4 regions of the Buttiauxella sp. BIGb0552 genome follow, and region 2 is predicted to be linked to each of the others. Evidence: predicted binding sites of a transcription regulator. Region 2 holds the regulator's gene; each other region holds the start of a gene.
The links. The regulator PurR, encoded in region 2, represses purine synthesis genes. The targets are predictions, from matches to a motif close to CANGCAAACGTTTGCNTG.
Positions count from the first base shown of each region.

Region 1 (4,760 bases), on a different contig from region 2:
CCAGCATGACGTTTTACCGGCTTTCGAAGCAGGCCATCTTGACCGTGATTGCGTGGTTGTTGTCCGCCATCAAGGGCCAAAAGCTAACGGCATGCCAGAATTACATAAACTTATGCCGCCACTTGGGGTATTATTGGACCGCTGTTTCAAAATAGCGTTAGTCACTGATGGACGGCTGTCGGGCGCTTCAGGTAAGGTGCCCTCTGCTATCCATGTTACCCCAGAAGCTTATGATGGTGGGCTACTGGCAAAAGTCCGTGATGGCGATATGATTCGCGTCAACGGGCAAACGGGTGAACTGACATTGCTGGTCGATGATGCCGAGCTGGAAAAACGCACTGCATACCACCCGGATCTCAGCGCGGATCGTGTTGGAACCGGCCGTGAACTATTTAGCGCGTTACGCGAGCAGTTATCTGGCGCGGAACAGGGCGCGACCTGCATTAAATTTTAAGGACCGGATGCAGCACTTGCTGCGCTGGAAACGAATTATAAAGTTGGTTGAAGAGGCTTGAGATGAAAAACTGGAAAACTACTGCGGAACAGATCCTGAAAACAGGACCGGTTGTCCCGGTTATCGTAATTAACAAACTGGAACACGCAGTACCAATGGCTAAAGCATTAGTTGCTGGCGGCGTGCGCGTTCTGGAAGTGACTCTGCGTACTCCATGCGCAATGGACGCAATCCGTGCAATCGCTAAAGAAGTACCAGAAGCGATTATTGGTGCGGGTACCGTACTGAACCCAGAGCAACTGGCAGAAGTGACCGCAGCTGGCGCGCAGTTCGCCATCAGCCCAGGTCTGACCGAGCCACTGCTGAAAGCAGCAACCGAAGGCTCCATTCCATTGATCCCAGGTATCAGCACTGTTTCTGAACTGATGCTGGGTCTGGACTACGGCTTGAAAGAATTCAAATTCTTCCCGGCTGAAGCAAATGGCGGCACCAAAGCGCTGCAAGCTATCGCAGGTCCATTCTCTCAGGTTCGTTTCTGCCCAACTGGCGGTATCACACCGGCTAACTACCGTGACTACCTGGCGCTGAAAAGCGTGCTGTGTATCGGTGGTTCATGGTTGGTTCCGGCAGACGCGCTGGAAGCTGGCGATTACGATCGCATTACTACTCTCGCCCGTGAAGCTGTCGAAGGCGCGAAATAACACGTCATCCTTCGAGCCGTAGATGCGTTGGCTACGTTCACTCACCCCGGTCACATAGTTATCTATGCTCCCGGGGATTCGTTCTCTTGCCGCCTTCCTACGACTCGAATGATTCGTGTTATTGAATCCCTGCTCAGATGAGCGGGGATTTTTTTTATCCTTTGACGATTATGGCTTTGGTTGCAGCGATAGCACGTGCAATGGCATCTTCCACGCTGGAACCCGTTGCCAGTGCCACACCCATTCGGCGTTTACCGTTAATCTCAGGCTTACCGAACAGACGTACTTGCAAACCTGCGCCCACTGCGGCACCCGCATTGCCGAACTGCACGTTGTCGCTGCTCAATTCTGGAAGGATCACCGCAGAAGCTGCCGGGCCGTACTGGCGAATGTCACCAATCGGCAAGCCGAGGAAAGCGCGGACGTGCAATGCAAACTCGGAAACGTCCTGAGAAATCATCGTCACCATGCCGGTGTCGTGCGGGCGAGGGGAGACTTCACTAAAAATAACCTCATCGCCACACACGAAAAGTTCGACGCCAAACAAACCGTAACCCCCCAACGCTTTCACCACTTTTTCAGCAATTTCTTGCGCACGGGCAAGAGCGGCATCGCTCATTTGTTGCGGCTGCCAGGATTCGCGATAGTCACCATCTTCCTGGCGGTGGCCGATTGGGGCACAGAAATGCACGCCATCGACAGCACTAATCGTCAGCAGGGTGATTTCAAAATCGAAATTCACCACACCTTCGACAATAACTTTGCCTTTACCTGCGCGACCGCCTTCCTGAGCGTACTCCCACGCTTTCGCTAACTGGTCGGCTGTACGAATAAAACTTTGCCCTTTGCCAGAAGAACTCATCACCGGTTTAACGATGCAAGGCAGGCCGATTTCTACAACTGCCTGTAAAAATGCAGCTTCATTATCGGCAAAGCGGAAGCTGGAGGTCGGCAGAGCAAGTTCTTCTGCGGCCAGGCGGCGAATACCTTCGCGGTTCATGGTCAGTTGGGTTGCGCGCGCGCAAGGCACCACGCACTGACCTTGCTGCTCAAGCTCAACCAGCATGTCTGTTGCGATCGCTTCAATTTCGGGAACGATGAAATCCGGCATTTCTACGGAAACCAGTTTTTTAAGCTCGGCACCGTCCAGCATATTGATGACATGGCTGCGGTGAGCAACATGCATAGCGGGGGCATCGGCGTAGCGGTCTACTGCGATAACTTCCAGACCAAGACGCTGGCATTCAATCGCCACTTCTTTTCCTAATTCGCCTGACCCTAACAACATGACTCGTGTAGCTGATGGACGAAGCGCTGTTCCCAAAATTGACATAATCTGTATACCCGAACGGAGAAAATAGACCGGCGGATTATAAACGAAAACGTTTGCGTACGCAGCGATTTTCCCACTTGCGATACAGGGGTAATATCATTACACTGTTTAAATAAACAGTTAAACCGGAGCTGCAAAATGGCGGTTGAAATCAAATACGTTGTTGTACGAGAGGGGCAAGAAAAAATGTCTTTTGCCAGTAAAAAAGATGCAGACGCCTACGACAAAATGCTCGATCTGGCAGAAGTGTTGAGCGAGTGGCTCGTACACAGCCCTGTTGCTTTCGAAGAAGGGCAAAGCGATGTGCTGGCTATGTGGATGGCAGAAAACAAAGACGTGCTTTCCAGCGTGCTGAAAAGCGGTAAATTTCCGGACCTTGAAAGTACTGAAACTGCCGGTGAAGCCGCAGATGAAGCCGATAACGCTGAAGAGTCTGTTGCAGACGATAAAGTGGCTGAACACCCGCGTAAACGCACTAAAGCTGCATAAGTTTTATCGCGTCGGGTTACCGGCGCGGTTCTTTTCTCATCTTTAGCCTAATCAGACACTTCTTGACAGCCTTTGGCTTAACCTCAGATGTTAAGTTCTCACAAAGGGTGTCTCTAATGAGCAATTGGTTACAGCAGCTTCAGTCTATGCTGGGGCAAGCGACGCAATCCATCCAGAATCACACTGGTCAGAATCAATCCTCACAAACTCCTCAGGGAAACAATTCTCAGGGGCTGAGTAAGTTACTGGTGCCTGGCGCACTGGGCGGGTTAGCGGGCTTGCTGCTGGCGAGCAAATCGTCACGGAAACTACTGACAAAGTACGGCACCAGCGCGTTATTGGTCGGTGGTGGTGCGGTTGCGGGAAGCGTACTGTGGAACAAATATAAAGACCGAGTGCGTGAAGCCCATCAGGGTGAGCCGCAGTTTGGGCAGCAAACTTCGCCTGTCGATGTTCGTACGGAGCGCCTGATTACCGCTTTGGTTTTCGCGGCTAAAAGCGATGGTCATATTGATGATAAAGAGCGTCAGATTATCGAGCAGCAACTACGTGATGCCGGTATCGAAGGGCCGGGGCGTAATCTAATTCAGCAAGCTATCGATCAACCTCTTGATCCGCAACGCCTCGTCGAAGGCGTTAATAATGAAGAAGAAGCGCTGGAGCTTTACTTCCTGAGCTGTGCTGCAATCGACATCGACCACTTTATGGAGCGCAGTTATCTCAATGCGCTCGGCGATGCGCTAAAAATTCCTCAGGATGTACGCGAAGGCATCGAACAAGATATTCAGCAGCAGAAACTAAATCTGCCGGGTTAATCCCGGCATTTTCCCTAAAATCCCACGTTACGCTTGCAAGGCTGTCTGAATTTGCCACCCTTACAGGGTGTTAACTCAAAAAGAAAAATGACATGCCACCAAAAGCAAAAAAAATCCCCCACACCATGACCATGCATGGTGACACCCGCATCGATAACTATTACTGGCTGCGCGATGATGAGCGTTCTGATGCACAGGTGCTTGATTATCTTCATCAGGAGAATGACTACGGTCATCAGATCATGAGTACGCAGCAGGCGTTACAAGAACGCCTGCTCAAAGAGATGATCGACCGTATCCCCCAGCGTGATATTTCTGCACCTTACACGCAAAATGGCTATCGCTATCGCCAGGTTTTCGAAACCGGTAATGAATACGCTATTTATCAGCGCCAGTCTGTGGTGTCGGAGGAGTGGGAAGAGTGGAGCACGCTGGTAGATGGTAATCGCCGAGCTGCCCATAGCGAGTTTTACACCATGGGCGGCATGAGTATTACGCCTGATAACACCGTCATGGCACTGGCTGAAGATTTTCTTTCTCGTCGCCAGTACGGCTTGCGTTTCCGAAATCTGGAAAGCGGGAACTGGTACCCGGAAGTGCTAGATAATGTCGAAAGTAGTTTTGTCTGGGCGAATGATTCCGCCACGCTTTATTACGTCCGCAAGCATCCCAAAACGTTATTGCCGTATCAGGTCTGGCGCCACACGGTGGGGCATCCATCCTCCGTAGATGAATTAGTCTACGAAGAAAAAGACGAAATGTTTTATGTCAGCGTCCATAAAACCACGTCGAAGCACTTCGTGCTGATTTACCTCAGCAGTGCCACGACCAGCGAAGTGTTGTTGCTCGATGCTGAACTGGTAGACGCGCAACCGCAGATCTTTGCACCGCGCCGCAAAGACCACGAATACACTCTTGATCACTATCAGCATCATTTCTATCTCCGCTCTAACCGTGCAGGCAAAAAC
Region 1 covers NZ_SODY01000007.1:245,816-250,575, forward strand. Annotated here, with positions in the region: gene edd (phosphogluconate dehydratase) at 1-454, shown strand, start outside; gene EDF88_RS20305 (bifunctional 4-hydroxy-2-oxoglutarate aldolase/2-dehydro-3-deoxy-phosphogluconate aldolase) at 517-1,155, shown strand; gene purT (formate-dependent phosphoribosylglycinamide formyltransferase) at 1,310-2,488, opposite strand; gene EDF88_RS20315 (YebG family protein) at 2,627-2,977, shown strand; gene EDF88_RS20320 (tellurite resistance TerB family protein) at 3,094-3,792, shown strand; gene ptrB (oligopeptidase B) at 3,885-4,760, shown strand, end outside.
Region 1: a site for PurR is predicted at 2,531-2,548, ahead of purT (formate-dependent phosphoribosylglycinamide formyltransferase). Genes of this name have one in related genera too.

Region 2 (4,760 bases):
TCACCAAGACCCAGTGTACCCTCTTGCAGAACACGCTTAAAAAAATCGGGATGCTTAACCTGTATATCGAAGGGGCGTGGGCCATTAATTTCTACCCCTGCCCGCGTGAGCATATCGTTCACAATCCGATACCACGGGTTATTTCTTATTCTGACTTCTTCTATACACGATGAACTCATAGCTTCTCCATCACCAATGTGAGAGGAACCTTAAAACAGCGTAGACGCTATTTTGGGCATGTGAGAAATGTCACGGAAAATTCCGTGTGCCTGATATCCGACGTAGAACAGAGAAAGGGGGCTTGGCGCCCCAAAAAACAGCTGTAAAACAAAAACGGGAGCCAAAAGGCTCCCGTTTTAATGTGATTATTATGGTGTTATTTGTTGAGCCGTTTATGAGTATAGGCTCGCTTAAGCGGTGATTCAATCACATATTCTTAGCAAGCTAACCATGTTGAGGTTGAGCAATTTTAATCTTAATGTGCATCTGATTCAGCCGGTTGCCAGACTTCGGCATTTTTATGACGCTGAAGCAGATAACCCAGCATGGCCAGAACAATTGTTACCAGCATGACACTGGTGGTTGTCAGCAGTGGAGTAGCGACCAACCATGACACCATCAAACTTGCCAGGAAGCACAGGCCCAATTGCAGCGTGTTTTGCAGCGCAGCGGCTTTACCTGTGGCTTGTGGGAAAGGCAACAGTGCAGAAGCAACAACGATTGGGTAAATCGCCCCGTTGGCAATCGCCATGATACAGAATGGGATGAGCAGCATGGTCAGGTTCGCGTGTCCACTTATCGATACCGCCCAGGTGCCGAAAACACTCACCGTATATAACGCAAGCAACCACGGCAGCATTTGCTTGCCTTGCCATTTTTGCAGTGCGCTACGGCAGCCATAACCACCAATCAGGAAGGCGATAGTTTGCGGCACATAGCTCAGGCCAATTGCCGCCGGGCTGTAACCCATATCGTTCAGAATAAACGGAGAACCGGTCAGCCAGGCAAAGAAGCTGGCAGAGCAAGCTGCGTAAATCAACACGTTGCCGCTATATACACGAGAGCGCAGTAACGACATAAAGCTGACTTTATTGTCTTCTGTTTGCGGGTGATGCTGGGTACGTGGTTTCAGACGCAGAGTTGGGATCATCAGCACCAGCGTGATGGCAAACAGTGTGGCGAAAATCGCCTGCCAGTCAAAGTGGGTCAAAATCCAGCTACCCAAAAGTGGAGCCAGTGCAGGAGACAGACCAACCAGCGGCATAATCGTTGCAAAAATACGATTTGCGCGGTTTGCCGGGTAGTAATCGGTCACCAGTGCCTGCCAGCTTACCGCGGCAGAACAAACACCAACGGCCTGAACGAAGCGCAGGACCAGCAGAGCGGTGGCACTTTCTACCCACAACATTCCAATACAACCGACGGCGAACAGACTCAGACCGGCCAGCAAAACTGGTTTACGTCCGAAATGGTCTGACAGCGGCCCCCACATTAACTGGGCAAACGCAAAGCCCGCAAGGAACAGGCTCAGGCTCGCACTAACGGCGGAGGCATCGGTCTGTAAATCTTGCTGAATGGCAGCGAAAGCAGGCAGATACATGTCTGTGGCAAGGAAGCCCAGAACACTTAATCCAGCCAGCCAGATAAGAAATCCTTTTGATGGTTGCATAATTTTCTCTTGTTTTATCTTGCAGGTTGATCGCCGCGAGAGTGTACGGAGTGCAAATAGGCTTGTGAAACGCTAATATTTGTAGGTTGCGTTCAAAAATTTTGTGAGCAGAGAAATGTGGTCAGAATATTCGCTGGAAGTGATAGATGCGGTAGCGCGCAATGGCAGCTTCAGTGGTGCAGCACAAGAGCTGCACCGCGTTCCGTCAGCTATCAGCTATACGGTACGGCAACTTGAAGATTGGTTAGCGGTTCCGTTATTCGAACGTCGCCATCGGGATGTTGAATTAACCCCCGCAGGCGTCTTTTTCCTGAAAGAAGGCCGCTCTGTTATCAAAAAAATGATGACGACACGGCAGCAGTGTCAACAGATCGCAAATGGATGGCGCGGGCACCTGGCTATCGCAGTTGATAACATCGTTAAACCTGAACGAACGCGTCAGTTGGTGTTGGATTTTTATCGTCATTTTCCGGATATCGAACTGCGTATATTCCAGGAAGTGTTTAACGGCGTGTGGGATGCGCTGGCTGATGGGCGAGTTGAAGTCGCGATTGGTGCGACACAAGCTATTCCTGTCGGGGGGCGTTATGCGTTCCGCGATATGGGGACGTTGAGTTGGCGCTGTGTGGTGTCATCAAATCACCCACTGGCACAGCAGGGCGGAACCTTAAGTGATGATGATCTGCGAGCCTGGCCGTCGTTAGTACTGGAAGATACCTCCCGTTCGCTACCGAAGCGTATTACCTGGCTTTTGGATAACCAGCGTCGAGTTGTGGTTCCAGACTGGGAATCTGGCTCTGATTGTCTTAGCGCGGGTTTATGTATTGGTATGGTGCCATTGCATATAGCAAAGCCGTGGTTGGCTTCAGGGCAGTGGAGTGAGCTGACGCTCGATAACCCGTTCCCGGACGCGGCATGTTGCCTGACATGGCGGCAAAATGATGCTTCGCCAGCTCTGGCCTGGCTGCTGGAGTATTTAGGGGATAGTGAGACGATGAATCAGGAGTGGTTGCAGGAGCCTGCTTAGACAGGCTCCATTGACTATTTTAGCGGCGGTAATCGCGGAATGGGCCATCAGCCACAGAACGGCGTTCAATCAGGCGCGGATGTACTTCAATTGATTGCGACTCTTCGCGTTTATTGACGATTCTATCCAGCAGCATATTGAAAGCTGTTTCACCCAGCGAGTCCTTCGGCTGGTGAATGGTGGTCAATGCCGGTGTGAAATAACGAGCGTTACGCACGTTGTCATAACCGATAATGGAAATATCCTGCGGTACGCGTAAACCCATTTCATCAGCAGCACAAATTGCGCCCATCGCCATAATGTCGCCGCCGCAGAATACTGCGGTAGGGCGCTGAGACTGACCGATAATCTGCTGCATGGCGCGGTAGCCTGACTCAGGTTCAAAGTCACCTTGCACAATCCAGTTCTCAGGAATAGCGATCCCAGCTTCTTCCAGCGCCTTCATAAAACCAGCATGGCGGCCGCCACCGGTATTACGCTCCATTTGGCCAGGGATTGCACCAATTTCGCGGTGACCACGTTCAATCAAATAACGTCCAGCCAGATAGCCACCGTGGAAGGCATTATCGACAACGGAGTCGGTGAAATCTGCGCGGGCTTCGCCCCAGTCCATCACAACCATTGGGATGTGACGATACTCTTCAAGCATAGTCAGTAATGATTCCGGATATTCAGAGCACATCACCAGCAGCCCATCGACGCGCTTTTGCGCCATCATGGATAAATAGGCGCGCTGTTTTTCGAAATTATTGTGCGCATTACCCAAAATCAGGGTGTAGCCTTTTTCAAAGCAGCTATTTTCGACAGCTTCGATTATCTCGGCAAAATAGGGTGCTTCGCTAGAAGTGGCTAGCAAACCAATCGTTTTGGTGTGATTAACTTTCAAGCTACGCGCGACGGCGCTCGGCGAATAGTGCAATTGTTTGATTGCCGCCCAGACCGCGTTACGTGTTTCTTCCGCCACAAAACGGGTCTTGTTAATCACATGTGATACGGTTGTGGTGGAAACGTTTGCGAGCTTCGCTACGTCCTTGATTGTCGCCATTAAATTTCACTCCGGGCCATATCGTAAACCCCTGATAACCAATGTGTTAAACGTTTGCGTACGCCAACTCCTGAGGCAACGTTAAGGTTGCAGGTATGCCGGGATTGCGACATAAAACGGGAGGAGGGCGTTGAGTAGATGGTACGCAATAAATTAGCGTGGGATTTTGGCCTATCCAGGAGAAAAGTGAAAGAGGGAAAAGCGATATCAGGTTAAAACCAGGGGGATTTTTATGTCTGATTGTGGGAAAATCAAGCCGACACACCGATTGTAGGGTAATAAAAGGAGTTTGCTAATGAGTACCGATCTGAAATTTTCAATCATGACCACGGTTGTTGTTTTGGCACTGATTGTGTGTGGCGCGTTAACCGCCGTACTGCACTGATACATCGCTCTGATTAAAATGGGCCGCAATCGCGGCCCATATATTTTAGGTTTTATGCTGCCAGATTCTTAGCAACAAACTCCCAGTTCACCAACGCCCAGAAATGCTCAAGATAGCCAGCACGAGCATTGCGGTAGTCGATGTAGTACGCATGTTCCCACACATCCACAGTCAATAACGGTGTTGCCGCTGTTGTTAGTGGGGTACCCGCGTTTGAGGTAGAGACAATCGCCAGAGCGCCATCTTCTTGTTTGACAAGCCAGGTCCAGCCAGCGCCAAAGTTTTTAATAGCTGCATCAGTGAACTGCTGTTTAAACTCAGCAAAGCTACCAAACGACTTATTAATGGCTTCCAGAAGCTCTCCAGTTGGTTCACCGCCAGCATTTGGTGCCAGGCAATTCCAGTAGAAGGTGTGGTTCCAAACCTGTGCTGCGTTGTTAAACACGCCGCCTTCGGAAGTACGAACGATCTCTTCGAGATTTTTACCTTCAAACGCAGTGCCCTTAACCAGATTGTTCAGGTTAGTGACATAGGTTTGATGGTGTTTACCGTAATGGTATTCCAGAGTTTCGGCGGAGATATGCGGTGCTAAAGCATCTTTTGCATATGGTAGTGCAGGTAGTTCGAACGACAT
Region 2 covers NZ_SODY01000001.1:185,812-190,571, forward strand. Annotated here, with positions in the region: gene cfa (cyclopropane fatty acyl phospholipid synthase) at 1-179, opposite strand, end outside; gene punC (purine nucleoside transporter PunC) at 476-1,669, opposite strand; gene punR (DNA-binding transcriptional activator PunR) at 1,785-2,696, shown strand; gene purR (HTH-type transcriptional repressor PurR) at 2,716-3,741, opposite strand; gene EDF88_RS00860 (YnhF family membrane protein) at 4,037-4,126, shown strand; gene sodB (superoxide dismutase [Fe]) at 4,179-4,760, opposite strand.

Region 3 (4,760 bases), on a different contig from region 2:
GATAAGCTGTTCAACAATTTCGATGATGTCCGGAATATGTTTGGTGGCGCGTGGCTCACTGTCCGGGCGCAAAATATTCAGCGCGTCGAAATCGGTGTGCATTTCGGCAACCATGCGGTCTACGAGCGCAACAAAATCTTCGCCGTTTTCATTGGCGCGTTTGATGATTTTATCGTCGATGTCGGTAATGTTGCGCACATACTTCAGCTTATAGCCGATAAAGCGCAGGTAACGCGCGACCACATCGAAAGCGACAAAAGTACGGCCATGGCCGATATGACACAGATCGTAAACGGTGATACCACACACGTACATGCCAACTTCTCCGGCATGAATAGGTTTGAATTCCTCTTTTTGGCGACTCATTGTATTGAAGATTTTTAACATCAGGGGATTCCATGTAAGCGTGTGATTTCAAAATTAGGCTATATGTTACATCAAAATTTCACACGGAAGCAGCACGCTTTGCAAGGTGATGATCATGTGCAGTTATGCTATAACAACCACCTTGTGTCGCGGCACCGTCTGCCCGAACACTGTCTGACTAATATAGGATGCACAGCATGGTTACTTTTCATACTAATCACGGCGATATCGTAATCAAAACTTTTGATGATAAAGCGCCTGAAACTGTTAAAAACTTCCTCGAGTACTGCCGCGAAGGTTTCTACGCGAACACCATTTTCCACCGTGTGATCAATGGTTTCATGATCCAGGGCGGCGGTTTTGAACCGGGTATGAAGCAAAAAGACACCAAAGACACCATCCAGAACGAAGCGAATAACGGCCTGAAAAACACGAAAGGTACGCTGGCAATGGCTCGTACCCAGGCGCCACATTCTGCAAGTTCCCAGTTCTTTATTAACGTGGCTGACAACGATTTCCTGAACTTCAGCAGTGAAAGCATGCAAGGTTGGGGTTACTGCGTGTTTGCTGAAGTAGTTGAAGGCATGGACGTTGTTGAGAAAATCAAAGGCGTGTCCACTGGCCGCAGCGGTATGCACCAGGACGTTCCTAAAGAAGACGTGGTTATCACAAGCGTAACCGTCAGCGAATAATTCGCCCATGGCGACGCTGTTTATCGCAGATTTACATCTGTGTTCAGAAGAACCGGCGATTACCGCCGGTTTTCTGCGTTTTCTGGCGGGCACCGCTCGGGAAGCTGATGCGCTCTACATCCTTGGCGATCTGTTTGAAGCCTGGATTGGCGATGATGATCCTGAACCGCTGCACCGCCAAATTGCTTTAGCCATTAAAGATCTGGTTGATTCCGGCGTGCCCTGCTTCTTTATTCATGGCAACCGCGATTTCCTGCTCGGCAAACGTTTTGCCCGTCTTAGCGGCATGACTTTATTGCCGGAAGAAAAAACGCTCGACCTGTATGGCCGCAAAATGCTGATCCTGCATGGCGATACCCTTTGCACTGACGACCACGGTTATCAGGCGTTCCGCAAGAAAGTCCACCAGCCCTGGCTACAATGTTTGTTCCTCGCCCTGCCGCTGTTTATTCGTAAACGCGTCGCCGCCAAAATGCGCGCCGGCAGCAAAGCCTCGAACAGCAGCAAATCAATGGCCATTATGGATGTGAATCAACACACCGTGACCCGCGCGCTCACCCGCCACCAGGTACAATGGATGATCCACGGTCATACCCATCGCCCAGAAATTCACTCGCTTTCAGCTAACGGCAAGCCCGCATTTCGTTGCGTACTTGGCGCCTGGCATAGCGAAGGATCGATGATTAAAGTGACTGCCGAAGACGTCGAACTCATCCCCTTCTCTTTTTAAACAAAATCGCGTTTTTTTGCTGCCTTGTTAACCACGCAACCGTTTTCCTTGCTCTATGTTCATGCTATTCTCTGAGCCCTTCTGACCGACCGAGCCATGTTCGGTGATGTTTGCACACCCACAGGAGTTTTGAGACGCATGTCCTCCAACCAGACCCCAGCGCGTATCGCCATTGTCATGGGTTCCAAAAGTGACTGGGCTACCATGCAGTTTGCCGCAGAAATCCTCACCGCCCTTGATGTTCCACACCATGTCGAAGTGGTTTCCGCACACCGCACTCCCGATAAACTTTTCAGCTTTGCCGAACAAGCAAGCGGCAACGGTTATCAGGTTATTATTGCGGGCGCGGGTGGTGCGGCGCATTTGCCAGGTATGATCGCGGCAAAAACGCTGGTTCCAGTGCTGGGTGTGCCAGTCCAAAGCGCGGCATTAAGCGGCGTAGACAGTCTCTATTCCATTGTACAAATGCCACGTGGTATTCCGGTTGGCACGCTGGCAATCGGCAAAGCGGGTGCGGCCAACGCGGCCTTGCTGGCGGCACAAATCCTTGCGCTGCACGATAAAGAACTCACTATGCGCCTTGAAGCGTGGCGTCAAAGCCAGACCGATGAAGTGCTGGACAACCCCGATCCACGGGGTGAAGCATGAAACGCGTTTGCGTGCTGGGTAACGGCCAGTTAGGCAGAATGCTGCGCCAGGCAGGCGAACCGTTGGGTATCGCGGTTTACCCGGTTGGCCTTGATGCAGAACCTGAAGCCGTGCCATTTGCGCAAAGCATCATCACCGCAGAAATTGAACGCTGGCCAGAAACCGCACTCACCCGCGAATTGGCTCGCCATAATGCCTTCGTAAATCGCGATGTGTTCCCAATCATCGCCGACCGACTGACGCAAAAGCAGCTGTTCGATAAGCTCGAACTGGCAACCGCACCATGGCAATTACTGTCAAGCCGCGACCAGTGGGCTGGCGTGTTCCAGAATCTTGGCGAGCTAGCCATCGTAAAGCGCCGCACCGGGGGTTATGACGGGCGTGGGCAGTGGCGTTTGCGCAGCGATGAAACGGCTCAGTTGCCGGACGATTGCTACGGCGAATGCATTGTTGAGCAAGGCATTAACTTCTCGGGCGAAGTTTCTCTGGTTGGCGCGCGTGGTCACGACGGTACAACCGTGTTTTACCCGCTGACGCACAACCTGCATCAGGACGGTATTCTGCGCACCAGCGTTGTTTTCCCGCAGGCTAATATTGAGCAACAACAGCAAGCTGAAGCGATGCTTTCTGCCATCATGCATGAGCTGAACTATGTTGGTGTCATGGCGATGGAGTGCTTTATCACGCCAGCCGGGTTGCTGATTAACGAACTAGCCCCACGCGTACACAACAGCGGGCACTGGACGCAAAATGGCGCATCCATCAGCCAGTTTGAACTGCATCTGCGCGCCATTGTTGACCTGCCTTTGCCACAGCCTGTCGTTAATTCGCCGTCGGTCATGATTAACCTTATCGGCACCGATTTAAATTACGACTGGCTGAAACTCCCTCTGGTACATTTGCATTGGTACGATAAAGAGGTACGTGAGGGCCGCAAAGTCGGTCATCTCAATCTGAATGACAGCGATACCGATAGACTGAGTGCAACTCTCGAAGCCATCGTGCCATTGTTGCCAGCGGAATACGCCAGTGGTATTGCCTGGGCGCAGCACAAATTCGTTAAGTAGCCATAACGGCGGGTGGCGCTAAGCGCTTACCCGCCCGATCATTCAAGCCAACTCCCCCCTTCCTTTCTTTTTTGCATGCAAAAGCGCACAATTCCGCCTCACTCGCTTTAAGGTTTATCTATGCAAAACGCTCGTCCCGATACTCAAGATTATGAACATCTTCTACGCGCTGATATCCCGCTGATTGATGTGCGTGCTCCGGTTGAATTCAGCCAGGGGGCGATGCCTGCCGCGCTGAATTTCCCGCTGATGTCGGATGATGAGCGTGCTCAAGTCGGCACTTGCTATAAACAGCGCGGGCAGCAGGCTGCGGTGGAATTAGGTCATAAGCTTGTCCAGGGTGAAATCCGTGATGCCCGTTTGCAGAAGTGGCTTGAGCAATGCCGCCAGAATCCAGAAGGATACCTGTGTTGCGCCAGAGGTGGCATGCGTTCCCACATTGTGCAGCAGTGGCTACGTGAAGCGGGCGTTGACTATCCATTGGTTGAAGGTGGTTACAAAGCACTGCGTCATTATGCGATGGAGATGATTGAGTCACGTTCACGCTGGCCGATGCTTCTCGTCAGCGGTAATACTGGCGGCGGCAAAACCATTCTTATTCGCTCGTTACCAACGGGTGTCGATCTTGAGGGGTTGGCGCATCATCGCGGTTCGTCGTTTGGCCGCACGATTGTCGAGCAACCCTCTCAGGCAAATTTTGAAAATAATCTCGCGGTAACGTTGCTTAAGAAAAGTGATGGAGCGCAAGTAACCTGGGTTGTTGAAGATGAAGGCCGGATGATTGGCTCACGTCATATTCCGGAATGCTTCAGAGAGCAGATGCTGCGCTCGCCGATTGTGGTGATTGAAGACCCGTTTGAGCAGCGTCTGGAGCGTTTGAAATTCGAATATTTTGAGCAAATGAGCGAAGCATTTTTATCAGTACACGACGAAGAGACAGCCTGGCAGAACTATGGTGAGTATTTGCATCATGGCCTGTTCGCTATCCGCCGCCGTCTGGGGATGGAACGCTTTGCGCAGTTCAGCGCATATCTGGATGAAGCATTGGTTGAGCAACGCAAAACCGGCTCAGTAGAAGGGCATCTCGCCTGGCTTTCGCCGCTGCTCGAAGAGTATTACGACCCAATGTATCGTTATCAACTAAGTAAAAAAGCACACAATATTGTCTTTCGTGGCGACTACCAACAGGTGGAAGCCTGGCTTCGCGAACGTACAGCGTAAATTACCTTCAACGGGCTGGCGTTAAATAGATTGCCA
Region 3 covers NZ_SODY01000002.1:690,924-695,683, forward strand. Annotated here, with positions in the region: gene cysS (cysteine--tRNA ligase) at 1-387, opposite strand, end outside; gene ppiB (peptidylprolyl isomerase B) at 564-1,058, shown strand; gene lpxH (UDP-2,3-diacylglucosamine diphosphatase) at 1,066-1,788, shown strand; gene purE (5-(carboxyamino)imidazole ribonucleotide mutase) at 1,927-2,436, shown strand; gene purK (5-(carboxyamino)imidazole ribonucleotide synthase) at 2,433-3,503, shown strand; gene mnmH (tRNA 2-selenouridine(34) synthase MnmH) at 3,624-4,724, shown strand.
Region 3: a site for PurR is predicted at 1,821-1,838, ahead of purE (5-(carboxyamino)imidazole ribonucleotide mutase). Genes of this name have one in related genera too.

Region 4 (4,760 bases), on a different contig from region 2:
ATATAAGTTTCCACCGCCAACTCGCTGCGCAGCACACCAGAATCTGGCTCAAATAAGCCAAGATAGTTTTCTGGAACGGTAATTTGTGGCCAGCGTGTCATCACTTGTTCAGCCGTCAGTGTTTCAAGCGGTAGTGACCAGCTTTGCGCACTGCTTTGCACCGTTGAGATAAATGCTGAATCCGCAGGGCCGAGGTTAATCACACCTGTGCGATGAAAGACTTTCTCACCACTAATTTCCTGCAACGCATCCCATAATGTCTGGGCGCGTAACACCAGTGGGACATATTTTTCCCCTTCGCCATAGGCATGGCGCATCAGGCGAGTATCACCATGATGGCTACCTTGCTGGTGGGGAGGGTGGTTGCTGTCGATCATAAGCACGTTTAAGCCGGAGTGAGTGGCATAGCATCCGGCGGCTGCGCCAACGGAACCACTACCGACGATGATAAGGTCATAATGCATGATGCTTTTCTCTTCTCTCTGGCAAAAAGTATATAGCAGGTTAATTAATTCTCGGCCGACTGGCAATTGAGCGAAACCTGAATAATAAAAAAGGCACCTTTAGGTGCCTTGCGTTATTTGAGTAGCATCGACAATCAATGCTTACGATAATCGTTTACCTGGTAATCACTAGATTCAATCTTAGCAATCCCGGCTTCTAAAATAGAAATAAATTGCCGGGCAACATCCGTGGTCAGCCATAAAGTTTGACCGATTTCAGTTTCGTCGTGCTTTTGCGTATTCGAGGTCAGGTAGTGCAGGCGAAGCATCAGCGCATCGTAGCTATCAACGGTGCTGATGTCCCATCCGATAAGGGGATGGGTCTGGATAACATCACTATTTTTTTCCATCATAACCCCTTTTATACGTGTGTTTGAGACAACGGTTCGTGAGGTTTAATGCTTGTTTAATGTGAAGCCAGTTAAGTATATCAATGATTAAGCTATTTCGACGGAGAAATAAATACCCTGCAACACTTTTTTTACAACAAAGCGCTTAATTGCACAATAAACCGCCATGATATTCTTTATTGAATCAGATGATTCTGGGTAATGTACAAGAAGGGAAATTATTTAAATGAGCGAATTTCATACAATTAAAAAAAACCGGATGGCGACACCCGGTATAAAGATAACAACGAGGGAATTTTTACCTGAAATGAGCGGCAAAATGATCTAAAGCCAGCCCATTCCCATTATGTTTTTTAATCCGCAGCAAACCAGTCGTCAGCGCTTTCCCAGGTCTCTTGCAATATTTCGCTAATGCGATCGCGGTCTTCTTTGGTAGCCCCTAAAACTGACAGGTTATTTGCAGCGGCATAACGCACCTGAACGTGGTTAACGTTTTCAGGATAGTGTTGAGTAATACGGCGTGAAAATTCATTGGCAAGCGCATCAATAGCGCCTGGTGGCAGAGATGTAGTTTTGGCAATAGTGACTTCAATACGCATAACAGCCCCCTGTAGAACCCGTCATACTTCAAGTTGCCCCTTTGTTGGCTGCGTTCACTCACCCGAATCACTTGCCTATGTAAGCTCATCGGGATTCGTTCTCTTGCCGCCGCGATGCAACTGGAATTATTTAGGGTTAATAATATACTGGATATTTATACAGTCATATCGCCAGTGATGCAACAGGGGGCGGTAAAAATTATGCTTTAACTGACCAGGCTACTTTCTCACCGGCCAGGAATGGCACGATGCTGTCATCGGATGTTTCGATGGTTTCTGGCATTTCAACCGGAGTGCGAACCAGTTCGATAGTCTCTTGGTTAACAGGTAAACCGTAGAAACGCGGGCCATTGAGGGATGTGAACGCTTCGAAGTGCTGCATTGCATTCATCTCTTCAAATACCGTCGCGTAAGCACCCAAAGCAGAAGGGGCGTTAAAGCAGCCAGCACAACCACAGCTTGCTTCTTTGCGATGGCGTGCGTGTGGTGCGGAGTCAGTCCCCAGGAACACACGGTCGCATCCGCTTGCAACCAGTTCGCGTAACGCTTCCTGATGCACACTGCGTTTTAAAATAGGCAGGCAGTACAGGTGAGGGCGCACGCCGCCAACCAGCATGTGGTTGCGGTTAAACATCAGGTGTTGCGGGGTAATAGTTGCACCTAACAGGGAATTGCCTTCCTTCACATACTGTGCGGCATCTTTGGTGGTGATGTGTTCAAACACCACTTTCAGTTCCGGCAGTTGCTTACGCAGCGGTTCCATGACAGTTTCGATAAAGCGTGCTTCACGGTCAAAAATATCAATGTCAGCGTGAGTTACTTCACCGTGAATCAGCAGCGGCATACCGATTTTTTGCATACGCTCAAGCACAGGTAGGATTGCGGCGGTGCTGGTCACGCCATGGCTTGAGTTAGTTGTCGCATTTGCCGGGTAGAGTTTTGCCGCAGTAAACACACCTTCATTAAACCCGCGTTCAACTTCGTTCGGGTCCAGAGAATCAGTCAGGTAGCAGGTCATTAAAGGCTCAAAACTATGCCCTTGCGGTACGGCGTCGAGAATACGCTGGCGATAAGCGATGGCAGCTTCAACCGTTGTCACTGGCGGCGCCAGGTTTGGCATCACAATCGCGCGACCATAAATTTCGCTGGTATAAGGCACAACCGTTTTAAGCATCTCACCATCACGAAGGTGAACATGCCAGTCATCTGGGCGGCGAATTTTTAATACCTGAGGTAATACGGTCATGAAAGTGCTCCGGCGTAGGAAGGAAATAACGATGATTTATGCCGGGCACAAAGGATAAGCGCAAACGTTTAGCTTTGCACCATTTTCGTTGAGATTTTCTTGGGGAGGATGTGCCTCCCCAGTGTTTCAGAGCTTACTCGGTGAACGGGATAATGATTTCGCCTGGTTTGATCTCAATCCCTTTGGCATATTTCTTCGCCAGTTTTTCGCCTGCACTATTATCTTCACTCAACACGTAAGCGGGCTGTTGGTTGAAGTAATTGCGTAGCGACTGATTGAGATATGGAATCAGTGTCTGGACAATCGTCTGCATTTTCTCAGGCTCGACGGTTGCATCTACCACTTCCATTTCTTGCAAATAGATAGCACCTTGCTCTTTATTAAAGGTCGGCAAGGCTTTGAGTTTAAGTTTGATATTAGCTTTTTGATTGCCGAACAAAGATGTCATATCCAGTTTGGCATCGCCAGTCAGGGTGATTTTGTTCGGTTCTTCGCGGCCAATCGCACTGGCTAAATTAGTTAAGACAATATGGGCATCGGCAACGCCTGGCAGGCCAATATCTTTAGAGAAATTATTTCGTTTGTGCAGCGCCTGGTTGATTTCCTGTTCGCTGACGGTGTATTGCGTTAGCTGGTTACAACCCACCACTAATCCGCTGAGCATCAAGGCTGCGGCTAATACTATTTTTTTCATGAATATCCTTAACATGCTGCATCGGTCACAGATCCTGACATAAAGCATCATGATGTACTAGTACCGGGCGTGCTACAGGAAAAGGCTTAATTTTTTATTCGACAGAATAAGTTTTTGAACCATGAGATAAAGGCGGGTTAACTTACCCGCCGTAGAACCATTAACAATCTTTAAATGGCGTGGGATGACAGCAGGTTAATTTGCGTCTGTTTGGCCATATTATCCCGGTATGCCGCGACACGACTCGGCCACTCAATTCCGGCAACCAGCGTCAGGTTACGCAGCAGTGGGAAGAGGTGGATATCGTCATCAGACAACTCACCGTTGACGGCATTGGGCTGCACGATAAGTTTATCGAGCTTACGTAAATCATCGCTGATTTTTTTGGTCAGACCCGGTGAATGCGTCAGATGGTCAGTAAAAGAACCGATCATTGCCTCTTTCTTCTGTGCGAAGTAAGCCCGGGCTGCAGGTATGGCAAACTCATCAAAAGGCGCTTTCGCAATACGCGGCAATAACAGGTGTTGGACATAGCTATTGACGTGGCGTAACCAGTCGCTGATAGCTGAATTAGCAGCGCCGGTCAAAAGTGGTTCACCATCAATTTTGTCGACGTAGTGCACGATATCCATGCTTTCAGGCAGGTAGTGACTGTCATCTTTTTGCAGGATTGGCGCCATTTTCTTGCCAATCATTTTCGTCGGGGTTGCTTCATCGTCGTTTAGCAAGACGACCAGCTCAACGGGGATATTCTTTAAGCCAAAAATCATTCGTGCTTTAAGGCAGAAAGGGCAGTGATCGTAAATATAAAGCTTCACGTTACTCCTCCATATCAATCGTCAGGAAAAATCCGTCAATTTTTGAGTATGGAGGAGAATACCAGGGGCTGCAAACTAGTTGCCGGGTTCAAGCATAGAGGGGTCTATCGGTTTCGGGCTAAATTGCCACCACAAGGCGATGAGCGTGATGAAGCCTATAATCCCTAACATCACCCACGGAAGTTCCGGTTGGTTGATACTTTTCCCAGCATCGAATAACCAACCCCCACCGGCGTAACCAAATGCGCCGCCAATCGCCAGACCCAGTCGGCTAAAGCCCATATAACTTCCACGCGCACGGGAATCAGCAAGTGATGCCCCCAGCGTTTCGCGGGCAGGTTCGGCAATGATTGAACCGATATAAAACACGCAAATTAGCGTGAACAGTTGCTGAAGGTTATTGGCAAGGCCAATCGGCAACATGGCCAGGGACATAAGGAACAAACCCGCCATCAGCCGCTGCTCGAGACGGAAACGTTTTTCGCTCCAGCGTGCAATAGGGTAGAGCAGCGTTAAGGATAGTGCCGCTTCAATGGCATACATCCACTTT
Region 4 covers NZ_SODY01000002.1:147,778-152,537, reverse strand. Annotated here, with positions in the region: gene solA (N-methyl-L-tryptophan oxidase) at 1-464, opposite strand, end outside; gene bssS (biofilm formation regulator BssS) at 599-853, opposite strand; gene dinI (DNA damage-inducible protein I) at 1,207-1,452, opposite strand; gene pyrC (dihydroorotase) at 1,652-2,698, opposite strand; gene EDF88_RS05485 (lipoprotein) at 2,832-3,392, opposite strand; gene grxB (glutaredoxin 2) at 3,563-4,210, opposite strand; gene mdtH (multidrug efflux MFS transporter MdtH) at 4,286-4,760, opposite strand, start outside.
Region 4: a site for PurR is predicted at 2,756-2,773, ahead of pyrC (dihydroorotase). Genes of this name have one in related genera too.